Regions from separate parts of the Streptomyces sp. NPDC018947 genome, predicted to be linked through region 3. Evidence: riboswitches for the same ligand, from Rfam matches in the RefSeq annotation. Region 3 holds a riboswitch; each other region holds the start of a gene.

Evidence for each region. Region 3 has a riboswitch for thiamine pyrophosphate ahead of ACH499_RS20145 (thiamine ABC transporter substrate binding subunit). Riboswitches for the same ligand answer to the same signal wherever they lie in the genome.
Region 1: it holds a riboswitch for thiamine pyrophosphate, as region 3 does, so the genes downstream of both, thiC (phosphomethylpyrimidine synthase ThiC) here and ACH499_RS20145 (thiamine ABC transporter substrate binding subunit) in region 3, are expected to answer to the same signal.
Region 2: it holds a riboswitch for thiamine pyrophosphate, as region 3 does, so the genes downstream of both, thiO (glycine oxidase ThiO) here and ACH499_RS20145 (thiamine ABC transporter substrate binding subunit) in region 3, are expected to answer to the same signal.

Annotation. Positions count from the first base shown of each region.
Region 1 is NZ_JBIRZD010000013.1:100,665-104,935, forward strand. It holds gene ACH499_RS24105 (SsgA family sporulation/cell division regulator) at 1-431, shown strand, start outside; gene ACH499_RS24110 (YibE/F family protein) at 548-2,089, opposite strand; TPP riboswitch at 2,161-2,350, shown strand; gene thiC (phosphomethylpyrimidine synthase ThiC) at 2,343-4,154, shown strand; gene ACH499_RS24120 (nuclear transport factor 2 family protein) at 4,198-4,271, opposite strand, start outside.
Region 2 is NZ_JBIRZD010000001.1:355,774-360,044, forward strand. It holds gene ACH499_RS01605 (Rv2175c family DNA-binding protein) at 301-666, opposite strand; gene ACH499_RS01610 (NAD(P)/FAD-dependent oxidoreductase) at 734-1,975, opposite strand; gene ACH499_RS01615 (hypothetical protein) at 2,008-2,358, opposite strand; TPP riboswitch at 2,410-2,521, shown strand; gene thiO (glycine oxidase ThiO) at 2,519-3,727, shown strand; gene thiS (sulfur carrier protein ThiS) at 3,724-3,924, shown strand; gene ACH499_RS01630 (thiazole synthase) at 3,928-4,271, shown strand, end outside.
Region 3 is NZ_JBIRZD010000010.1:105,158-109,428, reverse strand. It holds gene arsB (ACR3 family arsenite efflux transporter) at 1-95, opposite strand, end outside; gene ACH499_RS20160 (ArsR/SmtB family transcription factor) at 92-496, opposite strand; gene ACH499_RS20155 (ArsI/CadI family heavy metal resistance metalloenzyme) at 576-1,049, shown strand; gene rlmN (23S rRNA (adenine(2503)-C(2))-methyltransferase RlmN) at 1,149-2,255, shown strand; TPP riboswitch at 2,292-2,397, shown strand; gene ACH499_RS20145 (thiamine ABC transporter substrate binding subunit) at 2,477-3,562, shown strand; gene ACH499_RS20140 (ABC transporter permease) at 3,622-4,271, shown strand, end outside.

The sequences.
Region 1 (4,271 bases), on a different contig from region 3:
AGTCCGTACAGGCAGAGGTCATGATGAGCTTCCTCGTTTCCGAGGAGCTCTCTTTCCGCATTCCGGTGGAGCTGCGTTATCAGACGTGTGATCCCTATGCGGTGCGGCTGACCTTTCATCTGCCTGGCGATGCCCCGGTGACCTGGGCCTTCGGCCGGGAGCTGCTGGTCGACGGGGTGGCCATGCCGTGCGGTGACGGTGATGTGCGCATCGCGCCCGTCGATCCCGAGCCGCTGGCCGAGGTGCTGATCCGTCTCCAGGTCGGCAGCGACCAGGCGCTGTTCCGCTCCTCCGCGGCGCCACTGGTGGCGTTCCTGGACCGCACCGACAAGCTGGTGCCGCTGGGACAGGAGGGTGCCCTCGCCGACTTCGACGCGCACCTCGACGAGGCGCTGGACCGCATCCTGGCCGAGGAACAGAGCGCGGGCTGAACGTTACGGCGCCCCTGGACGGTGGCGTGATGTTTCGGCGGTCTGCCCGCCGTGCAGGAACGCTTCTTCAGGTGGCCGGGCACCCCGCGGCGACGCCAGGGCCCCGGCCGGGGCGGTCAGCGCTTGCGCCGACGTCCCCGGCCACCGCGCGCGGCAGCGGGCCCGGACACCGCCGTCGTCCCGGCATCCTGCGCCGGGCGCCGTTCGGACGGGCGGCGGTCGGCCGAGACGACCAGGGCCGCGAGGGCGGTGGTGACCGGGACGGACGCCACCAGTCCGATCGAGCCCACCAGCGTGCGCACGATCTCCTCGGCGACCAGCTCGCTGTTGGCGACCGCGCCCACGCTGCTCTGCGCGATCGAGAACAGCAGCAGCAGCGGCAGCGCGGCGCCCGCGTAGGCGAGGACGAGCGTGTTGACGACCGAGGCGATGTGATCGCGGCCGATGCGGATGCCCGCGCGGTACAGACCGCGCCAGCCCATCGTCGGATTGGCTTCGTGCAGTTCCCAGACCGCCGACGTCTGGGTGACCGTGACGTCGTCGAGGACACCGAGCGAGCCGATGATGACCCCGGCGAGCAGCAGACCGCTCATGTCGATCGACGGGTACAGGCCGTGGATCAGGCCCGTGTTGTCGTCGGTGTTGCCGGTGAGCGCGGCCCAGCCGATGAACAGTGAACCGAGGACACCGATCAGCAAGAGCGAGACCAGGGTGCCGAGCACCGCCACGGACGTTCTCGCGGACAGGCCGTGGCACATGTACAACGCGATCAGCATGATGGCGCTGGCCCCGATCACCGCCACCAGCAGGGGGTTCGATCCCTGGAGGATGGCGGGCAGGATGAAGAAGTTCAGCAGCAGGAAGCTGATGGCCAGCGAGACCAGCGCCATGAGCCCCCGCAGCCGCCCGACGGCCACGACGGCCAGCGCGAAGATGCCGGCGAGCAGGGCCATCGGGAACCGGCGGTTGATGTCGGTCACCGAGTACTGCAGATCCTTCGGCGCGGAGGGCTCGTAGGCGACCACCACCTGCTGGCCCTCGTGCAACTGCCGCGTCTGGTCAGGCTGCACGATCTCCTGGAACGTACGGCCCTTGTCCTCGCCGGTGTCGACGCGGATCGTCGCCCGCTTGCAGTCGCCGTTCGCCTGCTGGACCGCCGAGGAACCCTCAGCGGTGGAGGTGTCCCCGGTCGGGACGCCGCCCGACGCGTTGACGGACTTGCAGCTCAGCCTCTCCACCTCGGTGACCGTGGCCTGCTGCGTCTGCCGGTCGAAGCCGACGCCGGTGCGCTCGTGCGGCGGGGCACCGCCCGGCCAGAGCACGGCGAGGCCGACCACCACCACGGCGGCGAACGGGATGAGGACCGCCGCGATGACCTTCCGCAGATGGCGGGAGACGGGCGCCGCGGGCCCGTGGCTGTGACTGTGCCCGTGCGAGTGCCCGTGCCCGCCCCCCTGCCCGTCACCGGCGCCGTGCGGCTCGGGGCCGCCCGGACCGTGGCCGCCGGGAGCGGGGTACGCGTGAACCGTCTCCTGTCTCGCACCCGCACCGTACGCGTCGTCGGCGGAGTGGCCGTGCGTACGACCGTCACCCGGCGCGGCGCCGGGGCCGCGCCGGGGTTCGTGCGGCGGGTAGGGAGGGTGCTGGGTCGTGGTCACCGACCGATCATCGCAAGAACGAGGGGGGCCCTCTGTTCACCGCGCCCGAATTGACGCTAGCGTGGGGGCACCTTTGTACACGCGGGAGCTCGGAGCACCGGGCTGAGAGGGCGCTGACCTCCGTCCCTGCGATGTTTCACGGGAAACGTCACCGAAGCCGAGTGATGTTCCCCACGAAGCGTCGGGAGACGGAAACGGCTGCGCCGACCGCCGAACCTGTTACCGGGTAATGCCGGCGTAGGGAGTAGGTCTCATGACCATCAAGGACGCACGCACGCCTGCCTCCACGCAGAACTCCGCCGAGGAGACGTCAGCGGAGGCCGGGAAGTCCATCGGCTGGCACAAGGCGTACGTCGAGGGCTCGCGCCCCGACCTGCGGGTGCCGGTCCGTCAGGTGCACCTCACCAATGGGAAGTCGGTCACCCTCTACGACACATCGGGGCCGTACACCGACCCCCTCGTCGACACCGACGTCCGCAGGGGACTGCCGCCGCTGCGGGAGAACTGGGTGATCGCCCGCGGCGACACGGAGGAGTACGCCGGTCGTCCCGTCCGCCCCGAGGACGACGGCATCAAGCACACCTCGCCACGCGGCGGACTGCGCAATCTCGACGCGGTGTTCCCCGGTCGTCCGCGCCAGCCGCGCCGGGGCCGGGACGGCGCGGCGGTGACGCAGCTCGCGTACGCGCGCCGGGGCCAGATCACGCCCGAGATGGAGTACGTGGCCCTCCGGGAGAACGTCTCGCCGGAGGTGGTCCGCGAGGAGATCGCCGCCGGACGGGCCGTGCTGCCGGCCAATGTCAACCACCCGGAGATCGAGCCGATGATCATCGGCAAGCGGTTCCTGGTGAAGGTGAACGCCAACATCGGCAACTCCGCGGTGACGTCCTCCATCGAGGAGGAGGTCGAGAAGATGACCTGGGCGACCCGCTGGGGCGCCGACACGGTCATGGACCTCTCCACCGGCCGCAACATCCACACCACCCGCGAATGGGTGCTGCGCAACTCGCCCGTCCCCATCGGCACCGTGCCGCTCTACCAGGCACTGGAGAAGGTCGACGGCAGGGCGGAGGAGCTGACCTGGGAGATCTACAAGGACACGGTCATCGAGCAGGCCGAGCAGGGCGTGGACTACATGACCGTCCACGCGGGCGTGCGCCTGTCCTACGTACCGCTCACCGCGAACCGGAAGACCGGCATCGTCTCGCGCGGCGGCTCGATCATGGCGGCCTGGTGCCTGGCGCACCACAAGGAGTCGTTCCTGTACGAGAACTTCGAGGAGCTCTGCGAGATCCTCGCGGCCTACGACGTCACGTACTCCCTCGGGGACGGTCTGCGGCCCGGGTCGATCGCTGACGCCAACGACGAGGCGCAGTTCGCGGAGCTGCGTACGCTCGGGGAACTCAACCGGATCGCCAGGCGTTTCGATGTACAGACCATGATCGAGGGCCCGGGCCACGTCCCGATGCACAAGATCAAGGAGAACATCGACCTTCAGCAGGAGATCTGCGATGAAGCTCCGTTCTATACGCTCGGCCCGCTGACGACGGACGTCGCGCCGGCGTACGACCACATCACCTCCGGCATCGGTGCCGCGATGATCGCCTGGTGGGGCACGGCCATGCTCTGCTACGTCACGCCCAAGGAGCACCTGGGCCTGCCCAACCGTGACGACGTCAAGACCGGCGTCATCACCTACAAGATCGCCGCCCATGCCGCCGACCTCGCCAAGGGGCATCCGGGTGCGCAGGAGTGGGACGACGCGCTGTCGGACGCCCGGTTCGAGTTCCGGTGGGAGGACCAGTTCAATCTGGCCCTCGACCCGGACACGGCACGGGAGTTCCACGACGAGACACTGCCGGCCGAGCCCGCCAAGACGGCTCACTTCTGCTCGATGTGCGGGCCGAAGTTCTGCTCGATGAAGATCAGCCAGAGCATCAACGAGCGGTTCGGCGGCACGGTCTCCGAGGGGGCGTCGGCGGACGAGATCGCCGAGGGCATGCTCCAGAAGTCGAAGGAGTTCGCCGCCGGCGGGAACCGGGTGTATCTCCCGCTGGCCGACTGAGCCCGCACAGGGGGCGGTCCCGCACCGCCGGGACCGCCCGGCGTCAGCCGGTCACCGGGGTGGTCGCGGGCGGGCCCGCCACACCGAACGGGTTGTCGATCGCGTAGCGCCAGAAGC
Region 2 (4,271 bases), on a different contig from region 3:
CGGTGCCGGCGCCTGCGACGGGGGGCGGCGGGCCGATGGGGCCGTCGGGCCGGCCACGGACGGCGCACGGGCGTGGGCTCCGGCAGATGCGGCCACGGACGGTTCAGGCCGTGGCGGACAGGCCGAAGGCCACGGCCGCAGTGCCGGCCCCCGTACGGCGGCAACGGTGGCGGGCAGCCGCGTGCGTCGGCGGCTCGGCAGGCAGCCGCGGACGGCTACGGCCGCACCGCGGGCTAGCGTACGGCGGCCCGTGGCGCGGGGGCCGGGACGTGCCCGGCACCCGCGCGGGGCGGTGTCGGGTCAGACGGCGAGCGCCTGGGCGCGGCGCTTCACCTCCGTACCGCGATTCTCACTCAGCGCCTGCGCGGGCGTGCCGGGCAGGCTCGGGTCGGGCGTGAAGAGCCATTCGAGCATCTCCTCGACCGTGAAGCCGTCGTCCCGCAGCAGGGTCAGGGTCCCGGTCAGGCCCTTGACGACCTTGTCCCCGTCGATGAAGGCCGCCGGGACGTGCAGCGCGCGGTTCTCCCCGCGGCGCACGGCGATGAGCTGGCCCTCCTTGATGAGCTGCCGTACGCGGGTCACCTCGACGCCGAGCATCTCGGCGATGTCGGGGACGGTGAGCCAGGCCGGTACGAGAGCATCGATCTTTGCGTCAATCTCGGTCACGTCTCCAGCCTGCCATCTGGCACTGACAGTCGGAAACCGGACCCGACCGGACCCGCCGGGCCCGGGACTACACGGTCGCCGCCTTCAGCGGCCTCGCGGGGTCGGCGAGCAGCGCCGGATCCATCGCCGTGCCCGCCTCGATCAGCCGCCTGCCCTGCGCCAGGTCACGCGGTCGGCCCACCGCCAGCAGGGCGGTCAGGCGCCCGTCGCGCAGCCAGCACACCGTCCAGGCCGGTCCGGAGGGGTCGCCGCGCCACACGAGGGTGTCGGCGGCCCCGTGGTGCCCGGCGTACTGGACGAACCGGCCGAACTGCTCGGACCAGAAGTACGGCACCGGGTCGTAGGCGTCGGCGGTCTCGCCGGTGCCGGCGCCGACGATGTTCGCGGCGACCGTGCCCGGGCCCTGCAGGGCGTTGTCCCAGTGGTGCACGAGCAGCCGCTCGCCGTAGCGGGCGGAGGGGAAGGAGGCGCAGTCGCCGACCGCGTACACGTCCGGAGCGGACGTGCGCAGACGGTCGTCGGCCAGGATCTCGCCGTACGGGCCCAGCTCGATCCCGGAACCGGCGAGCCACGCGGTGGCGGGCCGCGCGCCGATGCCGACGACGACGGCGCCGGCCGGCAGCCGCGTACCGTCGTCCAGGACGACGTGGCCGGGCTCGACGCGCTCCACGCGCGCGTGGGTGCGCAGTCGTGCGCCCGCGTCGGCGTACCAGGCGGTCATGGGCGCGGCGACCTCGGCGGGCAGCGCGCCGGCGAGGGGCCGGCCGGCGGCCTCCACGACGGTCACCGCGCAGCCCGCCTCACGTGCGGCGGTGGCGAACTCGGCGCCGATCCAGCCCGCGCCGACGACCACGATGTCGTGCTGCCGGGCCAGCACGGGGCGCAGCCGCTCGGCGTCATCCAGGGTGCGCAGCAGGTGCACGCCGGGGACGCCCTCGGCGCCGGGCAGCCGCAGCGGTTCGGCGCCGGTGGCGATGACGAGGACGTCGTAGGGCACCGGACCGGCGGAGGTCACGAGGACGTGCGCGTCGGGGCGGACGCCCAGGGCCTCGCAGCCGAGGCGCACCTCGACGCCGAGCGCCTCGAAGTCCACGTCGAAGGCGGAGCCCTCGGCCGTGCCGAGCAGGACGGCCTTGGACAGCGGCGGGCGGTCGTACGGCTGGTGGGGTTCCGCGCCGATCAGCGTCACGGTGCCGGTGAAGCCCCGCTCGCGCAGGGCGACGGCGGTCTGCACGCCCGCCATGCCCGCGCCGACGACGACCACGCGGCGCCCCGCGTCCGCTTCCCGCTGCTGCGTCTGCTCGCTCACCCGATCACCTTAGACACCCGGCAAATCGCCGGTCAGTCCTCGGGCCCGGTGATCTGCTCCACAACGCTGGTGCCGCTGCCCGGCCGCGACTCCCACTCCCAGGTCTCCTCCAGGCGCACCCGCCCGTCGGGCAGGTCGACGACCGCCGAGACGCAGTGTCCCGACGACGTGCCGCCGTCGGTGCGGAGCTGCACGTACCGGAAGTCGAGCCGGTCGCCCGTGCGGGTGCCCACGAGCCGGCCGCGTACGACGTCGCCGCCCTCGTACTCGGCCCAGATCGCGCCGTCCTGCTCGTGGTAGGTGAACCGGGTGCGCGTGCCCACCTGGCCGGGTGCCTGGTCGGTGACCGGGGCGAGGACGAGACCGTCGAGTGAACGGGCCACGGTGGAGGCTCCCTTACGAGTTCGGTGCGCTGCGGGCTAGGGTGGCCAACGTAAAGCACTCGCGGGAGCCCGGACGCACCGGGCTGAGAGGGAGGCTGGCGGCCTCCGACCGTACGAACCTGATCCGGGTCATGCCGGCGAAGGGAGGGGCTGGACGCCCATGTCGTCCACACCGATCGCATCCGCACGCCCGTCACCGGGCGGCCCGCGGCGTACGCCGGACGTCCTCGTCGTCGGCGGCGGGATCATCGGCCTGGTCACGGCGTGGCGGGCCGCGCAGCGCGGGCTCACCACGGCGCTGGTGGATCCCGAGCCGGGCGGGGGCGCCGCCCGGGTGGCGGCCGGAATGCTCGCCGCCGTCACGGAACTGCACTACGGCGAGCAGACGTTGCTCTCCCTGAACCTCGCCTCGGCGGAACGCTATCCGCGGTTCGCGGCCGAACTGTCCGACGCCACGGGCCACGACCTCGGCTACCGCCGGTGCGGCACTCTCGCCGTGGCGCTGGACGCCGACGACCGCGCCCACCTGCGTGAACTGCACGCGTTCCAGCAGCGCTGCGGGCTGGCGTCCGAGTGGCTGCCGGGGCGCGAGTGCAGGCGCCTGGAGCCGATGCTCGCGCCGGGCGTGCGCGGGGGCCTGCGGGTGGAGGGCGACCACCAGATCGATCCCCGCCGTCTGGCCCGCGCGCTGGTGGCCGCCTGCGAAGGCGCGGGCGTGGTCTTCCACCGGGTGTGGGCCGAGCGGCTCACCGTCTCCGGGGACCGGGCGAGGGGCGTCGTCACGGCCGACGGCACCGCGCTGGAGGCCGGGCAGACGGTGCTGGCCGGGGGCAGCCTGAGCGGACGGCTCGCGGGCGTGCCGGACGAGGTGCTGCCGCCGGTGCGGCCGGTGAAGGGGCAGGTGCTGCGGCTGACCATGCCGGCGGCGCACGGGCCGCTGCTGAGCCGGACGGTGCGGGCCGTGGTGCGCGGCAACCCGCTCTACCTGGTGCCCCGCGAGAACGGCGAGCTGGTCGTCGGCGCCACCAGCGAGGAGCTGGGCTGGGACACCACGGTGACCGCGGGCGGCGTCTACGAGCTGCTGCGCGACGCCCACGAGCTGGTCCCCGGCATCACCGAGCTGCCCCTGGCGGAGACCCGCGCGGGCCTGCGCCCCGGCTCCCCCGACAACGCCCCGCTGCTCGGCCCGACCGGGCTGGAAGGGCTTCTGCTGGCCACCGGGCACCACCGCAACGGCGTGCTGCTGACCCCGGTCACCGGCGACGTCATGGCGGACGTCCTGACCACCGGGGAGCTCCCGGAGCAGGCGCGTCCCTTCACCCCCCGGCGCTTCGGCGCCGTACCCGCATCCACGGAGCGGACCGCATGAAGATCTCCGTCAACGGGGAGCCGCGCGAGGTGGCTCCCGGCACCGCCCTGGACACCCTGGTGGGCACGCTGTCCGCCGCCCCGTCCGGAGTGGCCGCCGCCCTGAACGAGACCGTCGTCCCGCGCGCGCAGTGGGCCGCAACCGCCCTGTCCGACGGGGACCGCGTCGAAGTCCTCACCGCCGTCCAAGGAGGCTGAACCATGGCCGACGATCCCTTCGTCCTCGGCGGTACGACGTACTCGTCCCGCCTGATCATGGGCACCGGCGGGGCGCCGAGCCTGGACGTGCTGGAGCGGGCGCTGGTCGCGTCCGGGACGGAGCTGACGACCGTCGCCATGCGGCGCGTGAACGCCTCCGTGCACGGGTCCGTCCTGTCGGTGCTGGAGCGGCTCGGCATCCGGGTGCTGCCGAACACGGCGGGCTGCTTCACCGCCGGGGAGGCCGTCCTCACCGCCCGCCTGGCTCGCGAGGCCCTCGGCACGGACCTGGTCAAGCTGGAGGTCGTCGCCGACGAGCGCACGCTGCTGCCGGACCCGGTGGAGCT
Region 3 (4,271 bases):
CCGGCAGCCATGGCGGCGAGGATCCAGACGGCGAGGTAGCGGTCGGTGAGGGACAGACGCCCCGCCACGTTCTGGTCGGGTGCGGCAGAGCTCACGAAGCGGCCCCGGCCGGCGCGGTGCGGTCGGGCAGTGGATCGCCCATGGGGCGGGTCAGGATGCTCGCGAGCCGGTCGGTCATCTCGGGGACCAGCCAGTAGTAGACCCAGGTGCCGCGCCGTTCGCAGTCGATGAGACCGGCCTGCCGCAGCAGCTTCAGGTGGTGGGAGATCGTCGGCTGGGACAGGTCGAAGGCCGGGGTCAGGTCGCAGACGCACACCTCGCCGCCCGCCCGTGAGGCGATCATCGACAGCAGGCGCAGCCGCACCGGGTCACCCAGCGCCTTGAACACCTTCGCCAGCTCCACGGCCTGGTCCTCGTCCAGGGGAGCGGTCAACAGTCCGGGGCAGCAGGCCCCGGAGCCGTCGGGCCGGCCGAGTACCACGTCTTGATTCGACATGGCTCTATGTTGACAGCCTTCGATTCAGCGCGCAATCTTGTATTGACAGATATCGAAACAGTCGGATGGGAGCCCTGCCATGTCCCGCGCTCAGCTCGCCCTGCGTGTCAGTGACCTGGAAGCGTCGATCACCTTCTACGCGAAGCTGTTCGGCACCGAACCGGCCAAGCGGCGCGAGGGCTACGCCAACTTCGCCCTCACCGAGCCCCCGCTCAAGCTCGTCCTCATCGAGGGCGCCCCCGGCGAGGAAACCCGACTGGACCACCTCGGCGTCGAGGTCGAGTCCACCGACCAGGTCACCGCGGCCACCGCCCGGCTCAAGGACGCCGGCCTGGCCACCTTCGAGGAGAACGACACGTCGTGCTGCTACGCCCTCCAGGACAAGGTGTGGGTGCACGGCCCCGGCAAGGAGCCCTGGGAGGTCTACGTCGTGAAGGCCGACGCCGACACCCTCGGCAAGAGCGCCGACCTCCATGCCACCGGCGACGGCTGCTGCACCGGCCGGGCCGCCGAGGAGTCTCCGAGCGCCGCGGGATGTGCCTGCGGCCGGTAGCGCACGCTCGGGCCGTCTCCGGGCGGCCCGGCGGTGACCGGTGGCGCCGCTGACGACACCCGCGGGCCACCCGAGTCGATCTGCGACACTGGTACAGCCATGCCTAAGCCCGGAGAACTCACATTCGTCGCCCCGCGCGGAGCCAAGAAGCCGCCGCGGCATCTCGCCGATCTCACGCCCGCCGAGCGCAAGGAGGCCGTCGCCGCGATCGGTGAGAAGCCGTTCCGCGCGAAGCAGCTCTCGCAGCACTACTTCGCGCGGTACGCGCACGACCCCGAGCAGTGGACCGACATCCCCGCCGGTTCGCGCGAGGGGCTGCGGGACGCGCTGCTGCCCGATCTGATGACGGTCGTCCGGCATCTGTCGACCGACCAGGGCACCACCTGCAAGACGCTGTGGAAGCTGTTCGACGGCACGCTCGTCGAGTCCGTGCTCATGCGCTACCCGGACCGGGTGACCATGTGCATCAGCTCCCAGGCGGGCTGCGGCATGAACTGCCCGTTCTGCGCCACCGGCCAGGCGGGGCTCGACCGCAACCTGTCCACCGCCGAGATCGTGCACCAGATCGTCGACGGGATGCGGGCGCTCAGGGACGGCGAGGTGCCCGGCGGCCCGGCGCGGCTGAGCAACATCGTCTTCATGGGCATGGGCGAGCCCCTCGCCAACTACAACCGGGTCGTCGGAGCCATCCGGCGCCTCACCGACCCCGAGCCCGACGGGCTGGGGCTGTCCCAGCGCGGCATCACCGTCTCCACGGTCGGCCTGGTCCCGGCGATCCACCGCTTCGCCGACGAGGGCTTCAAGTGCCGCCTCGCCATCTCGCTGCACGCCCCGGACGACGAACTGCGCGACACCCTCGTCCCCGTCAACACGCGGTGGAAGGTGCGCGAGGTCCTCGACGCCGGGTTCGAGTACGCGGCGAAGTCCGGCCGACGGCTGTCCATCGAGTACGCGCTGATCCGGGACATCAACGACCAGGCGTGGCGCGGTGACCGGCTCGGCCGGCTGCTCAAGGGCAAGCCGGTGCACGTCAACCTCATCCCGCTCAACCCGACGCCGGGCTCCAAGTGGACCGCCTCGCGGCCCGAGGACGAGAAGGCGTTCGTCGCGGCGATCGAGGCACACGGTGTGCCGGTGACCATCCGGGACACCCGGGGGCAGGAGATCGACGGGGCGTGTGGTCAGCTCGCCGCAAGCGAGAGGTAGTCTGACCGGCGTACATCTTCATATTCAGACATCTTCATATTCCGACAGGGGAGCGCCACAGCGCTGAGAGTGCGGCACCGGCCGCAGACCCTCCGAACCTGGCCCAGGTCATTCTGGGTAGGGAGATCGGTCATCACTCGAGCTGTTGCGCCCTGCCCGGGATCCTCGCCAGGGGTCCCGGGCAGGGCCGCGTCTTCTCCTGGTCACCCAGGAGGAATTTCGTGAGCATCACCAAGAAGGCCAGTGCCCTGGTCGTCGGGCTGGGTCTCGTCGGCGGCCTGGCCGCCTGCGGATCGTCCGACGGCGGCGACGAGGGGGCCGGCGGTTCCAAGACCGTCACCCTCGTCAGCCACGACTCGTGGGCCGCGTCCAAGAACGTCATCGCGGACTTCGAGAAGAGCTCCGGCTACAAGGTCAAGGTCCTCGAGGACGGCGACGCCGGACAGGCCGTCAACAAGGCCATCCTCACCAAGGACAACCCGCAGGGCGACGTCTTCTTCGGCGTCGACAACACCCTGCTGTCCCGCGCGCTCGACAACGGCCTGTTCCAGTCGTACGAGCCCAAGGGCTCCGACATGATCCTGCCCGAGTACCGGGCCGACCAGGACAAGCACCGCGTCACGCCCATCGACACCGGCGACATCTGCGTCAACTACGACAAGGCGTACTTCGACAAGCACGAGCTGACCCCGCCGGACTCCTTCGACGACCTGGTCAAGCCCGAGTACAAGAACCTCCTCGTCACCGAGAACGCCGGCAGCTCCTCGCCCGGCCTCGGCTTCCTGCTCGGCACCGCAGCCCACTACGGCGACGCCGGCTGGGAGGGTTACTGGAAGAAGCTGAAGGCCAACGGCGTCCGCGTCGTCGACAGTTGGGAGCAGGCCTACAACGAGGAGTTCTCCGGCTCGTCCGGCGGCAAGAAGGCCGGCGGCGACCGCCCGCTGGTCGTCTCCTACGCCTCCTCGCCGCCCGCCGAGGTGATCTACGCCGACCCCAAGCCGGACACCGCGCCGACCGGCGTCGCCACCGGCACCTGCTTCCGCCAGGTCGAGTACGCGGGCCTGCTGAGCAACGCGAAGAACCCCGAGGGCGGCAAGGCACTGCTGGACTTCCTGGTCAGCAAGGAGTTCCAGGACGACATGCCGCTGAACATGTTCGTCTACCCGGTGCGCGAGGGGGCACAGGTCCCGCCGGAGTTCCGGAAGTTCGGTCCGCAGGCCGAGCACCCGCAGACCCTGGCCCCGGAGAAGATCGCCGACAACCGTGACCAGTGGGTCAAGTCGTGGACCTCGCTCCTCCTGAAGTGACCAAGACCGCCGGGCCCGTTCCCCTGCGGCGGCGGGGGAACGCGGCGCGGCTGGCCCTGATGGCCGGCCCCGTCGCGTTCTTCGCGGTCTTCTTCGCCTACCCCGTCGCCGCGATCGTCGCGCGCGGACTGGAGGCCGACGGCACCTGGCGCCTCGGGCGCGTCGTGGACGTCCTCGCCCAGCCCGACATCCGGCACGTGCTGTGGTTCACCACCTGGCAGGCCCTCGCCTCGACCGCGCTCACCCTGCTGATCGCGCTGCCCGGAGCCTATGTCTTCGCCCGCCTCGAATTCCCCGGCAAGCAACTGCTGCGGGCCGTGGTGACCGTCCCCTTCGTGCTGCCGACGGTCGTCGTGGGCACGGCGTTCCTGGCCCTGCTCGGCCGCGGCGGGCTGCTCGACGAGCTGTGGGGCGTACGGCTGGACACGACCGTGTGGGCGATCCTGCTCGCGCACGTCTTCTTCAACTACGCCGTCGTCGTGCGCACCGTCGGCGGGCTGTGGGCCCAGCTCGACCCGCGCCAGGAGGAGGCGGCGCGGATGCTCGGCGCGTCCCCCCTGACAGCCTGGCGGCGGGTTACCCTCCCGGCGCTCGCGCCCGCCGTGGCCGCCGCCGCGCTGATGGTCTTCCTGTTCACCTTCACCTCCTTCGGCGTCGTCCAGATCCTCGGCGGCCCCACCTTCTCCACGCTGGAGGTGGAGATCTACCG